DNA from 4 places in the Mesorhizobium sp. SEMIA396 genome. Region 2 is predicted to be linked to each of the others. Evidence: riboswitches for the same ligand, from Rfam matches in the RefSeq annotation. Region 2 holds a riboswitch; each other region holds the start of a gene.
The links. A riboswitch is a leader RNA that binds a small molecule or an ion and turns the genes downstream of it on or off. The one in region 2 is predicted to bind cobalamin.
Positions count from the first base shown of each region.

Region 1: it holds a riboswitch for cobalamin, as region 2 does, so the genes downstream of both, NP503_RS07800 (ABC transporter ATP-binding protein) here and NP503_RS09805 (aromatic ring-hydroxylating dioxygenase subunit alpha) in region 2, are expected to answer to the same signal.
Region 3: it holds a riboswitch for cobalamin, as region 2 does, so the genes downstream of both, NP503_RS22235 (CbtB domain-containing protein) here and NP503_RS09805 (aromatic ring-hydroxylating dioxygenase subunit alpha) in region 2, are expected to answer to the same signal.
Region 4: it holds a riboswitch for cobalamin, as region 2 does, so the genes downstream of both, bluB (5,6-dimethylbenzimidazole synthase) here and NP503_RS09805 (aromatic ring-hydroxylating dioxygenase subunit alpha) in region 2, are expected to answer to the same signal.

Region 1 is NZ_JANIFC010000002.1:584,845-588,525, reverse strand. Features, by position in the region: gene NP503_RS07805 (ABC transporter substrate-binding protein) at 1-812, opposite strand, end outside; gene NP503_RS07800 (ABC transporter ATP-binding protein) at 862-1,650, opposite strand; cobalamin riboswitch at 1,812-2,019, opposite strand; gene NP503_RS07795 (AraC family transcriptional regulator) at 2,275-3,108, shown strand; gene NP503_RS07790 (DSD1 family PLP-dependent enzyme) at 3,113-3,681, opposite strand, start outside.
Region 2 is NZ_JANIFC010000003.1:74,277-77,957, forward strand. Features, by position in the region: gene NP503_RS09785 (ABC transporter ATP-binding protein) at 1-29, shown strand, start outside; gene NP503_RS09790 (DUF680 domain-containing protein) at 106-342, opposite strand; gene NP503_RS09795 (DUF680 domain-containing protein) at 410-610, opposite strand; gene NP503_RS09800 (DUF680 domain-containing protein) at 697-894, opposite strand; cobalamin riboswitch at 1,404-1,606, shown strand; gene NP503_RS09805 (aromatic ring-hydroxylating dioxygenase subunit alpha) at 1,719-2,966, shown strand; gene NP503_RS09810 (hybrid-cluster NAD(P)-dependent oxidoreductase) at 2,992-3,681, shown strand, end outside.
Region 3 is NZ_JANIFC010000009.1:242,689-246,369, forward strand. Features, by position in the region: gene cbiB (adenosylcobinamide-phosphate synthase CbiB) at 1-16, shown strand, start outside; gene cobO (cob(I)yrinic acid a,c-diamide adenosyltransferase) at 56-670, opposite strand; gene cobU (bifunctional adenosylcobinamide kinase/adenosylcobinamide-phosphate guanylyltransferase) at 672-1,187, opposite strand; gene NP503_RS22230 (CbtA family protein) at 1,180-1,971, opposite strand; gene NP503_RS22235 (CbtB domain-containing protein) at 1,987-2,166, opposite strand; cobalamin riboswitch at 2,202-2,399, opposite strand; gene NP503_RS22240 (MFS transporter) at 2,465-3,664, opposite strand.
Region 4 is NZ_JANIFC010000002.1:119,706-123,386, forward strand. Features, by position in the region: partial or broken gene NP503_RS05530 (hypothetical protein) at 217-1,199, shown strand; partial or broken gene bluB (5,6-dimethylbenzimidazole synthase) at 1,322-1,996, opposite strand; cobalamin riboswitch at 1,999-2,179, opposite strand; gene NP503_RS05540 (histone deacetylase family protein) at 2,301-3,227, shown strand; gene NP503_RS05545 (exodeoxyribonuclease VII small subunit) at 3,231-3,482, shown strand; gene NP503_RS05550 (DUF2277 domain-containing protein) at 3,593-3,681, shown strand, end outside.

The DNA.
Region 1 (3,681 bases), on a different contig from region 2:
TGGGACTTCAGGAAATCAAGCAGTTTCCTGTAGCCGCCGCCGTCCTGGTAATCGAGCAGGATGAGGAATTGCGGATTGCGCGACGCCACCGTTTCCCAGTCCGTGTTGCCCCAGCTGGTCTCCATGTCGCCCATGATGTTGTCGCCGCCGGCGGCTGATATCATGGCGCTGGGGATGGCGAACTTGCCTGCTGTGAACGGTTTGTCCTCGCCGGAATCATAGAGAAACACTCGCGTACCCTTGCCGTTGCCGACCTTGGCGGTGATGTCGGCGAGCTGCTTCTTCCAGCCGGAGACAAGCTTCTCCGCCTCGGCCTCCTTGCCGAAAATCTTGCCCAGCTTTTCGACGTCGCCATAGAGCAGGTCCATCGAGGCGGCTGGGCGGCTCTTGTCGAGATGGACGCAGCTTTCCGTCAGCACCAGCGTCTTGATGCCGTGCGGAGCAAGCGTATCGGGTGTCACCTCGCCGCCCGGCTTCATGCCGTAATACCAGCCGGCGAAGAAGAAATCCGGCTCGACCGCGACGAGGTTTTCGAGCGTCGGATATTTCGGCGCCAGTTCCGGGATCGAACCCTGCTCGGCCTTGAATTCGGGACCCACCTTGTACCATCCGGTGATGCCGGTCAGGCCGACGATCGACGGCTGCAGTTTCAGCGCGAAAGCCATCTCGGCCATGTTGAGATCCTGGATGACGGCGCGCTTCGGCGGCGCATCGAAGGTCAGCGGCTTGCCGCAGCTGTCGACCGTGACCGGGAAGGCCAGGGCTGTCGAGGCCAGCAGCGAGAAGACAAGCGAAAAGGCCAGGCGTTTCACGGGTTTGCTCCTTGTGGATGGGATTGGGTCGACTACGAGATGGCTTCAATCACGTCGGCGGCGCGGCACGGTTCGGCACATCGAACACCGTCAGTTCGCGGTCTTCGGTCGGATGGCGCAGACGCAGCACATCGATGCCGAAAATCTCGCGGATCAGCTTTTGGGTCAGGGCTTCGCGCGGTGCGGCGAGCGCTTGCAGACGGGCATGGTTCATCACCGCCACCCTGGTGGCGAACGGTGCCACCAGCGCCAGATCGTGCAGCACCGCGATCACCGTCATCTCGAAGCCTGCCACGAGGTCGAGCAGTTCGCCGCGGGCACGCGGGTCGAGATGGTTGGTCGGCTCGTCGAGGAACAGGATTTTTGGCTGCTGGGCGATGGCGCGCGCAAGTTGGGCGCGCTGGCGCTCGCCGCCCGACAGCGAGCCGATGGTGCGGCCAAATAGCGGCAGCAGGCCGGTCCGGCGCAGTGCATCGACGACGATCTCGCGCTCCTCGCTCCTGCGCCGCAGCCCGGCGTGCGGAACCCGGCCAAGCTCGACATAGTCGATCACCGCCAGCCGCGGATCGGGCTGGTCGGTCTGGCCGACCACGGCAATGTGCAGCGCCCGTTCGGCGGCTGAAATCCTGTCCAGGCGGCGCCCGCCGAGCTTCACCTCGCCGGAGCTCGGACGCAGCATGCCCGACAGCATGCGCAGCAGCGTCGTCTTGCCGGCGCCGTTGGGACCGATGATGGCAAGGCGATCGCCGGCGGCCACCGAGAAGCTGACCGCCTGAACCAGATCCCGCCCATTCGCCGTGACGCAGAGGTCACGGGCTTCGAGAAGCGCTACGGTCATCGGCTGCTGCCCGCCGGCTTGCCGGGACGGCAAAGCGTATATACGACGATGCGATGGATGGAGCCGTCCAACTTTCCGTCACTTTCCAAAACTGGCGACGGAAGGAAGCTGGCGAACCGGCCGACAAGACCGGGATTCGCGTTTCCTCCCGGCACACCCCGTCCGGTCAACTCAGTGATGGCAGGTCTCCTGGCTCACGGGTCGTTGCGCCATCCAGCCTTCCCAGCCTTGCCGGCCAGTGGCATTCACGGATTTTGCTCGCCGCTTACAGTTGCGGGGGCAGCCACGGTCTCGACCTGAGCAGGCCTCACCGTGTTCCCTTTTCACCCCTCGCCTTTCGACTCGGGGACCATCACCGCTTCAGCGTAGATTTGCGCCGATCGCTTCGCAATGGATTTCTCGGACGGAGTGGTGGGCCAGCTAAGGGAAACAGGCATCGCATGCTCTCTTTATGTAATAATATAACATACCTAAGAGATGACGCCGGTCGCTGTCAAGCGAAAGCTCATGGGGCGGTTGGCCGGATGGCGACCGGCATCGGCGCAGATTGCACGGGATGCGCAATTTCGATCAAACTGGCTGCGCCAGGAAACGGCAGGATGATCTGGCCAATGCGAGGAGAAAATGGACCCGACCGAGAAAGCGCTGTGGTTCGTCGAAAGCCATCTGCCGGAGGCGATCTCGCTTGATGATGTCGCGCAAAACAGCGGCGTGTCGCGTTTTCATGTGACGCGCGCCTTCGGCGCCGCCACCGGCCGGTCGGTGATGGGCTACATGCGCTCACGCCGGCTGACCGAGGCGGCGCGCAAGCTGGCGGGCGGGGCGCCCGACATCCTCGCCGTCGCGCTCGACGCCGGCTACAACTCGCATGAGGCGTTCACCCGTGCCTTCCGCGATCAGTTCGGCACCACGCCGGAACTGGTGCGCGCGCAGGGCACACTCGACAAGCTCGACCTCGTGGAGCCGATCCTGATGGACCAGTCCCTCCTCACCAATCTCGAACCGCCGCGTTTCGAGACCAGCCGGCCGTTCCTGATCGCCGGCCTCGGCGAACGCTGCAGCTGCGAAACCAGCGCCGCCATCCCGATGCAGTGGCAGCGCTTCGGCCCCTATATCGGCAACATTCCGGGCGAGACCGGCGACGTCGCCTATGGCGTCTGCGTCAACGGCGACGATGCCGGCAATTTCGACTACATCGGCGGCGTCGAAGTGTCTGACTTCTCCGACCTGCCCAGGGACTTCTACCGGGTGCGGGTGCCGGCGCAGAAATATGCGGTCTTTGCCCACCGCGAACACATCTCGACCATCCGCCGGACGGTCAACACGATCTGGAACAAATGGCTGCCGGCCTCCGGGCATGAGATCGCGGACGCGCCGGAATTCGAACGCTACGGCCCCGAATTCGACCCGCGCAGCGGCAAGGGCGGGCTGGAGATCTGGATACCGGTGAAGGCGTAGTCGGTCAGGCCATCGGCAACGCCGGCCAGCGATCGGCGATCCGGCCGCCGGAAAACACCGCGATCGACCCGAACTGCTGCAGCACGGCTTCGCTCTGCGTCGGCCTTAGAAACGCGTAGTCGCCGGGCTTTGCGGTCGCGTCGGCGGGCAAGCCCATGAATTGCTGGTTGGAGGACAGGCCGAGCAGCCCGTTCGCCTTCATGCCTTCTGGGAAGACCGGCTCGGCCATCCACTTGCCGCCATAGAGGTAGCAACCCTTGCGCGGGAACCGGCCGAGCGCCTGCAGCAGGCGGGTGACGGCCGGCGGGCCGGGCAGCATCGGCTCGACCATTTTCAGGATCGGCGTGGCGATGAAGGCCGCCGGCTGGAAGCCGTCGAGGCCTGGCGTATCGAAGTCGCTGGGCAGCACAAAGGCCGAGCCCATCGAGACCTCATTGGCCGCGCCGCCATGATGAAGCAGCGCGGTCTTGCTGCCGCCGATGTTCAGGATGCGGCGCTGGTCGGCGCCGAGACAGGCGACGAACGCCGAGGCCTGCGCCGACGCCTTTGCCAATGCCTTTGCCGGTCCGCCGA
Region 2 (3,681 bases):
TTCATGAGGCTGAAGCGAAGGCGGCCTGAGGCAGAACCGCGTCTTGGACAAAAAAGAGCAGCGGGCCAGGCCCGCCGCTCTTTTTTTGAAGATCAGCTTCGACTGTTAACGGCCGAAGAGATTCCGGTCGCTGCCCTGAGGAGCGGACTTCTCTACGTCGCCCGACGAATTGAGCAGCTTCTCGACGAGGCCACCGCTGTTGCGGACCGAGCTCGTATGCGCGCTGTCAACCGAAGTAACCGCAGGCTGGTTGGCGCCGTTGGAGCCAAAGTTGTCGCTGCCGGCGAAAGCACTGCCGGTGATGGCCAGAACGGCGGCGGCAGCAATAAGGATCTTGTTCATTTTAGTCTCCTGAATTCTGGATTTCGCCAGACGGCAGGCACAGCTGCCGTCGCTTGCGAAATTGGTTTTAGCGACCGAAGAGGTTACGATCGCTGCCCTGAGCGGGTGTCTGGGCAGCCGGTTCCGAGGTCTTGGTGGAAGCCGTGTACGACTGGTCCACAGCGGCGGCAGGCTGGTTGGCGCCGTTCGAACCGTAGTTGTCGCTGCCCGCGAAAGCGCTGCCGGTGATGGCCAGAACGGCGGCGGCAGCAATGAGGATCTTGTTCATCTTAAATACTCCTGAATGTCTGAATTTCGAATGTCTGAATTTCGCCAGGGCAGCGGGCGAGCCCGCCGTCGACTGGGAATCGGCTGTTAGTTGTTGCCGAAGAGGTTGTGGTCAGCACCCTGGGCAGGCGCCTGAGCAGCCGGTTCCGACTTCTTGGTCGAAGCGGTGTACGAGCTGTCGACAGCAGTGGCTGCCGCGGCGTTCGAACCGTAGTGGTCGCTACCAGCGAAGGCGCTGCCGGAAATGGCCAGAAGGGCTGCGGCAGTGAGAATGATCTTTTTCATTTTTGTACTCCAGTATCGTCTTTTTCCGTCCGTCTAGCGGCGTGTCTTGGAAATGAAATCGCGTCGTTCGGACAGCCCCGATGTGGGAGGGCAACCCCGCCTTTTCCAATCACGAAGTTGTTCCGTGTGGACCATGAATCCACACCTTGAAATTGTGCCAGGGGAATCTAGAGATACATTTTTCCTCTCTATATCAGCATGTTAAGTTTAACCATCCGATGGATCACTGACTGTTTCAAAGGCCCGGCGTTCACACCGTCCTGCACGCACCGTCAACAGAAACGAACCGTTCGGTTCGATTTTAGGTCAAGCTAATAGTCACTTTTCGAAACCGTTAACCTTTTTTGACCCCCGCCAAGGGTCGGACTCGGGAAGATCGCAGCCGGCAAATGGCCGCCCGGGAGGCGGGATTTCGGCCCGCGACGATCTGCGGTGACGTTTCGCATGCCGTGTCGCGCCGCATGGATACGATGTCGTTTTCATGCCGACGGCGCGCCAGCGATCGTGGTTAGATCATACCCATCTCAGGTGCCGCTTCGTGACGACGAGGCGGAGAATTGGGAAGCCGGTCAGAATCCGGCGCTGCCCCCGCAACGGTGGTGGAGTTCAAGTCGCAACGGGAGACCACTGGGCAACTGCCTGGGAAGGTGTCGCGATGGTCCGCAAGGACAACTCCAGAGCCCGGAAACCAGCCCGAGATTTTTAGACTCGACTGATCGCGGTGGGCGGTCAAGAGGTGGATAGCGCTTCCGGCACCTAGCCGGCCTGCGTTTCAATCCTTCCTCCATCACCACCAGTTCAGTCCTTAGAAACGAGGACAGGACATGGATACCCGCAACGACATGCTGAGGCTCCTGAAGGGGCGCCGGCAAGGCTTTTCGCTGGAGCAGCCCTTCTACACCGATCCAGACTACTTCAAGCTCGACATGGAGCTGATCTGGTATCGCGACTGGCTGTTCATCGGCCATGATTGCGAACTGCCGAAGCCGGGCAGCTACATCACCGTGCAGATCGGCGACTATCCGGTCGTCCTTGTCCGCGACCAGCAAGGCAAGATCAACGCCTTCCACAATTCCTGCCGCCATCGCGGCAGCCGCGTGTGCAACGCGGAAAAGGGTACGGCGGCAAAGCTCGTCTGCCCCTATCATCAGTGGACCTATGAGCTGGACGGCCGCCTGCTGTTTGCCCGCCAGATGGCCGACGGTTTCGACAAGAGTGATTTCGGCCTGAAGCCGGTCGCCTGCGAGAGCGTCGGCGGCTACATCTTCATCTGCCTGGCCAAGGAGCCGGCGGATTTCGCGCCGATGCGGGCGATGATCGAACCTTATCTTTTGCCGCACCGTTTGCGTGAGGCAAAGATCGCCTTTGAGAGCACGATCATCGAGAAGGGCAACTGGAAGCTGGTCTGGGAAAACAACCGCGAGTGCTACCACTGCGTCGCCAATCACCCTGAGCTGTGCAAGACCTTCCCCGAGGCGCCGACCGTGACCGGCGTCAACGGCGCCGACAGCGACCCCGAGATGGTCGCGCACTGGGCCAGATGCGAGGCATCAGGCTTGCCGAGCAAATTCCGCATCGATCCGGCAGGGCAGTACCGCGCCACCCGCGCGCCGCTGCTGCGCGATGCCGTCAGCTACACCATGACGGGAAAACGGGCGGTGAAGAAGAACCTGTCCGACAGCGTTTCAACCGACCGCATCGGCTCCTTGCTGCTTTATCATTATCCGACAACCTGGAACCATATCCTCGGCGACCATGCCGTCACCTTCCGCGTGCTGCCGATCAGTGCCACGGAAACCGCGGTGACGACGAAATGGCTCGTCCACAAGGATGCGGTCGAAGGCGTCGACTACGACCTCGCTGAGCTCACCCATGTCTGGACCGAGACCAACGACCAGGACCGCCGCATCGTCGAGGAAAACGCCTTCGGCATCCTGTCGCCGGCCTACGAACCAGGCCCCTATTCGGAGCTGCATGAGGGCGGCGTGATCCAGTTCGTCGAGTGGTACACGTCGTTCATCGGGCCGCGCCTTGCCGAAGGCGGCCGGCCGGCCCTGCGCAGCGTCGCCTAGCCCAGGGGACAAGAGGATGAATGCGATGACGGACCTTGGCCTCTATCGCCATCTCGACCAGATGACGCCCTGGAACGACCGGCTGCAGGTGCTGGAAGTGATCGGCGTCAGCGACGAAGCGCCGGACGTGAAGACCTTCACCTTCCGCTCCGACAACCAGACCTGGTTCCGCTACAAGCCGGGCCAGTTCGTGACGCTGGAACTGCCGACATTGGACGGGCCGCTGATGCGCACCTACACGCTGTCGTCCTCGCCGTCGCGGCCATTCTCGATCGCGGTGACGGTCAAGGCGCAGGCGGGCAGCACCGGCACGCGCTGGATGTTCGACCATCTGACGCCGGGCTCGCACGTCAAGGCCTATGGGCCGACCGGTGATTTTTCGCTGCATAGCCACCCGGCGGCCAAATATCTGTTCATTTCGGCGGGCTCCGGCGTGACGCCGATGATGTCGATGCTGCGCTGGTTGAACGACTGTGCGCCATGGACAGATGTCGGCTTCGTCAACTGTGCGCGCCGCCCGGAAGAGATCATTTTCCGCAAGGAACTCGAGCTGCTCGGCAGCCGCATGCCCGGCCTGTCGCTCGGCTTCATGATCGAGGAGCGGTCGAGCCGCGAGGGCTGGTTCGGCCATATGGGCCGCATCGACGCGATCCGGCTGCCATTGCTGGCGCCCGATTTCCGCGAGCGCGAGATTTTCTGCTGCGGCCCCGATCCC
Region 3 (3,681 bases), on a different contig from region 2:
GGTCATCGTGGCGTGATCTACTTCACCCTCCCCTTGTGGGGAGGGTAAGAAACGCTCAGAACTCGATCCCCTGCTGCGCTTTCACGCCTGCGGAAAAATGGTGCTTGGTCACGCCCATTTCGGTGACGAGGTCGGCGGCCTCAACCAGCGCCGGCTTGGCGTTGCGGCCGGTGACCACGACATGCAGGCCCTCACGCCGCGCCTTCAACGCCGCAACCACTTTGTCGAGATCGAGATAGTCGTAGCGCAGCGCAATGTTCAGTTCGTCGAGCACCAGCAGGCTGATCGACGGATCGGCCATCAGTTCGAGCACCTTGGCCCAGGCGGCTTCGGCGGCGGCGATGTCGCGCTTCAGGTCCTGCGTTTCCCAGGTGAACCCCTCGCCCATCGCGTGCCAGACGACGCGGTCGCCGAAGGCGGCGAAGGCGTCCTTCTCGCCGGTGTGCCACTTGCCCTTGATGAACTGGACAACGCCGACGCGCTTGCCGTAGCCGAGCATCCGCAGCGCCAGGCCGAAGGCAGCCGTGGTCTTGCCCTTGCCGGGACCGGTGTTGACGATCAGCAATCCCTTCTCGACCGTCTTGCTCGCCACCTCGGCATCCTGCACAGCCTTGCGCTTGGCCATCTTGGCGCGATGGCGCTCTTCGTCCTTATCGTCGATGTCGGTCATGTCATTTCACCTTGAGCGGCAGCCCCGCCACCATCAGCAGCACCGTATCGGCGACGGCGGCGACCTGCTGGTTGAGCCGGCCGGCGGCATCGCGAAACCGGCGCGCCAGTGCATTGTCCGGCACGATGCCTTGTCCGACCTCATTGGACACCACGAACCAGGGCCCGCGCGGCCGCGACAGCACCTCCGTCAATCGCCGGCATTCCAGCTCGAAATCGTGTTCGGCCAGCATGTGGTTGGTCAGCCACAGCGTCAGGCAGTCGACAAGCACCGGCCGATCCTCCGGCAAGGCGGCAAGCGTACCGGCGAGATCGAGCAGTGCGTCGATGGTCGTCCAGCCTTCGCCGCGCCGCGATCGGTGCAACGCGATGCGTTCATGCATCTCGTCATCATAGGCTTGCGCCGTGGCGATATAGGTCCAGGGCGGCGGCAAGGCGGTCGCCAAAATTTCGGCGTGCGCGCTCTTGCCGGAGCGCGCACCGCCGATGAGGAAGGTCAGTGTCTTGCGATCAGGCAAAGCTGTCGCGCAGGCTGGTCGCGGTGCCGGTGAAGCGGCCACGCACCACACCGACGACCGCGCCGAGCACCAGCCAGAACACCAGATTGGTCACGGTCACCGCCACCACGAACTGGTGATGCAGCCCTTCCGGAATCGCCGTTTCGTAACTGTCGGGCTGCGGTGCACCGACAACATGCGGCACGACGATCAAAAGGACGGCAAGGATCGCCAGCGGCAGCGACTTGCGAAACGCGATCAGGCCGAGACCGGCAGCGGTTGCCGCCACCGTCGCCCACCACCAGATCTGGCGCTGGGTGAGATCGGCGGCCGGCATGGCCGGCAGTTCCGGCGGCAGGCCGAGGCCAGGCGCCAGCGTGAACACGGCGAAGCCGGCCAGGCCCCAGAACACGCCCTGGCGCCAGCCACCGATGCCGCCGGCGAATTCGGAGACCGCGACCAGGATCAAGGCGAAGCCGATGCCGGTGACGATGTTGGCAAGCACGCTGAAGGCGAAACGCTCGAAACCATCTGCCGGCGCCCAGCCTTCGTCTGCCGGAGCGGCTTCCGCCGCCGGGGCAGCAGAGCTCATGGCATCTCCCGCCGGTGCAGTTGTGCTCATGGCATTGCTATCCGTTGCGGCCGGAGCGGCATGGTCATGGTGATGCCCGCCGCCCGCCTGTTCGTAGACTTCCGCCTTCAGGATCAGCGGCACGGTGGCATAGGCTTGCAGGCAGGCGAGGACGACGCCGGCCACGAGCCCTGCGATCGCCGCGATGAACACGACGTTGCGAAACAGGTTCATGATGTCAGCCCCTCGTCAGTGGCAGGGAAACGCCATCGAATGGCGATAGTCGTGAGCCGCATTGTGGACCGCATCGATATGCGAGAAGCCGACAAAGCCCATCACGAAAACGCCGAGCAGCGCGGCAAGAGCGAGCTGCATGAAGCGCGACTGCGAGGAGACGGAGGTGCCGAGGGAGACGGAAGCGGTAGTCATGTCTTGTCCTTTCGCCCTCCACCCGAGGGCATCGAAGTCAGTTTCCTGTCGCCGGCAGGTCTCCTGGCTCACGGATCAGCGTCCTTCCCCACCTTCCCGAAGAAAAAATCCTCAGTGGTTTATGGAGAGGACTACCGCACACAGTTGCGGGGGCAGCCACGGCATTGGGCGAAATTCGCCCTCACCGCATTCCCTCTTGGCTCCAAAATGGAACCGGCGACACCGGTGACTATAGGCAGAATCCTCGCTTCCGGCAAACCAAATTCCGCCGGTGACCATTGCGAATGCGCCATGAAGGTCAAAGTGATTTTGGCAGATAGCGCCACGTCACAAAGCCGCAGACCGCCGCCAGCAGACCGAGCGTGACGAACACCGAGCCCAGGCCGAAGAAGGCCAGCGCCACTGAATAGACCAGCGGCGGCGTCAACTCGGAAAAGTCGAGATAGGTGCGGTAGACCGCTGCCATCTGAGATCTTTCATAGGAGCGCACCGAGCGCATGAAGGCGGTCGAGCCGAGGGCGTCGAGCGCAATGGTGAAGAAGGCACCGCAGAGCAGGAAGGCGCCGGTAAGCAGCGGCACGGTTTCGCCGACGAAGCCCGCCGCCAAAAGCGCGGCCGACATGGCGAAATAGGCGAATGTCATGGTCCCGCGGCCACCAAAGCGCTTTCCTGCCTTGCCCCAGAAAATCGCCATGAACAACAGCGCGTTGCCGGCCGAAACCAGCAGGCCGCCGGCCAGCTTGCCCTCACCTGTGATGACCATGAACAGCGGCCCATAGACGAAGAACGTCGTCCAGAAGCAGGAGCGCCCAAAGGCGATCAGCCAAGCCAGCCTGAGCCTGGGCTGCGCCACGAAGCGGCCGATATTGGCGAGCGGATTGACGGGGCGCGTCTTGCCCGGACGGATAGACTGGTTGTCGCCGAGGCGGTAGGTCCAGAACAGCGCCAGCAGGCCAAACGCGAACACCGCGACCGTACCATGCGCGGCATAGATGCCGAAGCGCGTGTAGAGGAAGATGCCGAGCGTCGGCCCACCGGTCCAGGCCAGCATCGACCACGCCATGCGCAGCGATTCGGCCTGCATGAAGTCGGTCTTGCGGATGTGGTCCATGATGTAGAGGTTGAGCGTGATCGACAGCGCGCTGGCGCCCATCACCCGGCACAGCATGCCGGCCAGTTGCCCGGCAAGCGTGTCGGTGACGAAGAACAGCGAGCCGACGGCCAGCAGGCAGGCGCCTGCCGTGTAGACCCAGCGCCGGGCAAAACGGCGGATCAGCATCGGCATGAACAATGTCACCGACAGCCCGAGCATCGCCACGACTGTGTAGAGCATCGACACGATCTGCTCGTTGTGCAGGATCTCGTAGGCCTGGATCGGGATGACGCTCGACACCGTGGCGCGGGCGAAGGATTCGACCGCATAGAGCGACGCGAAGGTGCGCGCGTCCGCGGCCTTGAGAGCCGGCAGCCAGATTGGATGGCGCACATGGGTGGACATTGCTTTCCCCGAAGCAG
Region 4 (3,681 bases), on a different contig from region 2:
TAAGGTACATATTCGTCCATGGTGCTGATTTGCGCCAGTGACCCGCCGCACAGGCGGGTTTTTCGTTTGATGCTCCGTCAGCCTACGCGCCGGCGAAGGCTCCGAAGAAACCCGTTAGCCCGAATTCGTTGCCCTTTGGCGTCAGGGCCGGCAATTGACAATCGCCGGGTTGAGTCCATCCTCTTCCACCATCTCTGAGGCGGAGATTCGGGGCACATGTGGGATTTTGAGATCGGCCGGTCGGTGTCCATCATGATGCGGACCTGGCCGTTCATCGTCTTTCGCATGATCGTCTATTTCGGCATCACGCTGGCCTACATTATGGCGACGGGCACCGGCGCCTCGGTCGGCTATGGCGTCGGCCATATCTCCACTGATCCCGACGGGCCCATGTCCTTTGCCCTGTGGGGCGGCGTGGTCGGGTTTGGCCTCGTCTCGATCGCTGTGTATTGGATCCGCGAATACATCCTCTATGTCGTCAAGGCCGGCCACATCGCCGTCATGGTTCATCTGATCGACGGCCGCGACATTCCCGGCGTCAGGACCAGATCGCCTATGCCAGGGATATCGTGACCCAGCGTTTCGCCGAGGCCAACATCCTTTTCGTCGTCGACCAACTCGTCAAGGGCGCCATCCGCGCCATCACCGGCCTGCTCGGCGGCATCGCCGCCTTCCTGCCGATACCGGGCCTGAGCGGCCTGGTCTCCTTCATCAACACGGTGATCCGCCTGTCGCTGACCTATGTCGACGAGATCATCCTCGGCTACAACATCCGCATCAATTCAGCCTCGCCCTTCGAGACGGCGCGCCAGGGCGTCGTGCTCTATGCCCAGAACGGCAAGGTCATGGTCAAGAACGCCGTCTGGCTGGCGGTCATCATGTGGGGCGTGTCGTTCATCATCTTTCTGATGATGCTGGCGCCTGCCGGCGCGATTCTGTTCCTGATGCCTGGCCAGCTCGCCGGCTGGGCTTTTGTGCTCGCCATCGTCTTCGCCTGGGCATTCAAGGCGGCATTCATTGAACCCTTCGCCATCGCCTGCCTGATGCAGGTCTATTTCAAGACCATCGCGGGCCAGGTGCCGGATCCGGCCTGGGACGCCCGGCTGGCCGAGGCGTCGTCGAAGTTCAGGGAGCTCAAGGACAAGGCGCTCGCCTCCTTCGGCGGTTCGCGCTGGGCTACGGCCGGCGCCACACCCTGATCGGCCGGGCGGGTGATGTCTGGTGAGGCAGAAACGGTGTTGAGGCGCGCCACGGTGGATTTGAGCTGTGTCTCGCCTTGCCCGGAAAAGGTCTCGCTCATGATCAGCTCCGGCAGCGGCAGCCGCCGTCCCCAGCCATGCGTTTCAAGGTCCGGTTTGGGAGCGAACTCGGAAACACGGCCGACGCAGAGATAGGCGATCGGCGTTACGTGGTCCGGAATGGCCAACAGCCGCTTTAGCGCCTGCGCTTCGATGATGCTGACCCAGCCTACACCGACGCCCTCGGCACGCGCGGCCAGCCAGAAATTCTGCACCGCGCAGACGGTGCTGTAGAGATCCATCTCCGGATTGTGCCAGCGTCCCAGCGGCGAACCCTTCGAGCGCTGCCGGTCGCAGGTGATGCAGATGTTGAGCGCGCTTTCGCAGATGCCTTCCAGCTTGAGCTTGCGGTAGAGTTCCTGCCGCTCTTCGTCGATCGCCGGCAGTTCCTGCTCGCGCGCGGCCAGGAACAGGTCGCGCACCTCCGCCCGTCGCTCGATGTCACGAATGACAATGAAATTCCATGGCTGCATGAAGCCGACCGATGGCGCGTGATGGGCAGCAAGCAGCAGCCGCGCCAGCACGTCGTCATCGATCGCGGTGGGCAGGAAATGGCTGCGCACGTCGCGCCGTGTGAACATGGCGCGATAGACCGCATCGCGCGCACTCTGGTCAAATCCGTCGCCAACAGCAGCGGTCAGGTGTTCCGGCATCGCTTGTCCCCTTGCGATTGCAATTGATATCATCCGCCTGACCATGCGGATGACGATGCCTGCCAGGCCGGTCTTCTGGCTCGGGATCAACCCGCGTCCGGTGCCTTCCCGTCATCGACAGTGGCATTTACCGGCGCGGTCCCCCTCACAGCGTTGGGCACGCCACGGAATTCAACCGTGTTCCCGATTCTCCCGCTTGCGGCGGGCACCAGGCAGTACCAAAAACCTTACGCCGAAGTGCTGAGGACGCCAATGCTTGCAGCGACGCGAATGGACGCAGTCGCGATTTTCCCCAGTCATCGGCCGCCCGTGCATGGCCTTTGTCGATCCGGGTCACTAGATTAGGACGATGACCACCCGTCTCTACACCCATCCGATCTTCCTCGAGCATCTCACGCCGCCCGGACATCCCGAGCGGCCCGACCGCTTGCGTGCCATCGAGCGCGTGCTCGATGAGGAAGCCTTTGCCGGGCTCGATCGTATCCAGGCGCCGGAAGGCGACGAGGCCACCATCCTCTACGCGCATCCCGCCGATTTCGTCGCCCGCGTGCGCGCCGCCATTCCCGACGAGGGGATTGCCCGCATCGATGCCGACACCACTGCCAGTCCGAAGAGCTGGCAAGCGGCGATCACCGCGATCGGCGCCGCCAACGCCGCCGTCGATGACGTCTTTTCGGGCCGCGCCGACAACGTCTTCGTCGCCGCCCGGCCGCCCGGCCATCATGCCGAAAAGACCACGGCCATGGGCTTCTGCCTGTTCAACACGGCGGCGATCGCGGCGCGTTATGCGCAGAAGAAACACGGTGTCGAACGCGTTGCCATCGTCGACTGGGACGTGCATCACGGCAATGGCACGCAGGACATTTTCTGGGACGATCCGTCGGTGCTCTATTGCTCGACACACCAGATGCCGCTTTATCCCGGCACCGGAGCGAAGAACGAAACGGGCGCCGGCAACATCGTCAACGCGCCGCTGGCGCCGCAGACTGGCAGCGAGGTGTTTCGCGATGCCTTCCTGTCGCGCGTCCTGCCCGCGCTCGACAATTTCGCGCCCGACCTGATTATCATTTCGGCGGGGTTCGACGCGCACCACCGCGATCCGCTGGCCGAGATCAATCTGACCGAGGATGATTTCGATTGGGCGACCGGCCAACTGATGCAGCGCGCGGCACGCCACAGCGGCAACCGGCTCGTCAGCCTGCTCGAGGGCGGCTACGATCTGCAGGGATTGGCATTTTCGGTCGCCGCCCATGTCGGGCGACTGATGAAAGGATGAATGATGGCCGATGAGACCAACGAAGACGTCAAGGCGATGAGCTTCGAGCAGGCACTCGATGCGCTGGAGAAGATCGTCGATGATCTGGAGCGTGGCGACGTGCCGCTCGACCAGTCGATCAAGATCTATGAACGTGGCGAGGCGCTGAAGGCGCATTGCGACCGGCTGCTGAAGGCCGCCGAGGACAAGGTCGAGAAGATCAGGCTGTCGCGCGACGGCAAGCCGGTCGGAACGGAGCCGCTCGACGCGGATTGAGGCCCGGTCCGAACATAGGCTCGCCTCACCGGTTTTTGGACATGATCATGATCGAGGATATAACTCGTCCCGATTGAAACAGCTCAAGGACAAGAGGAGATACGGAAGCGATGTGCAGAAACATCAAGACCCTGTTCAATTTTGATCCGCCGGCAACCCCTGACGAGGTGCGCGACGCGGCTCTTCAGTTCGTCCGCAA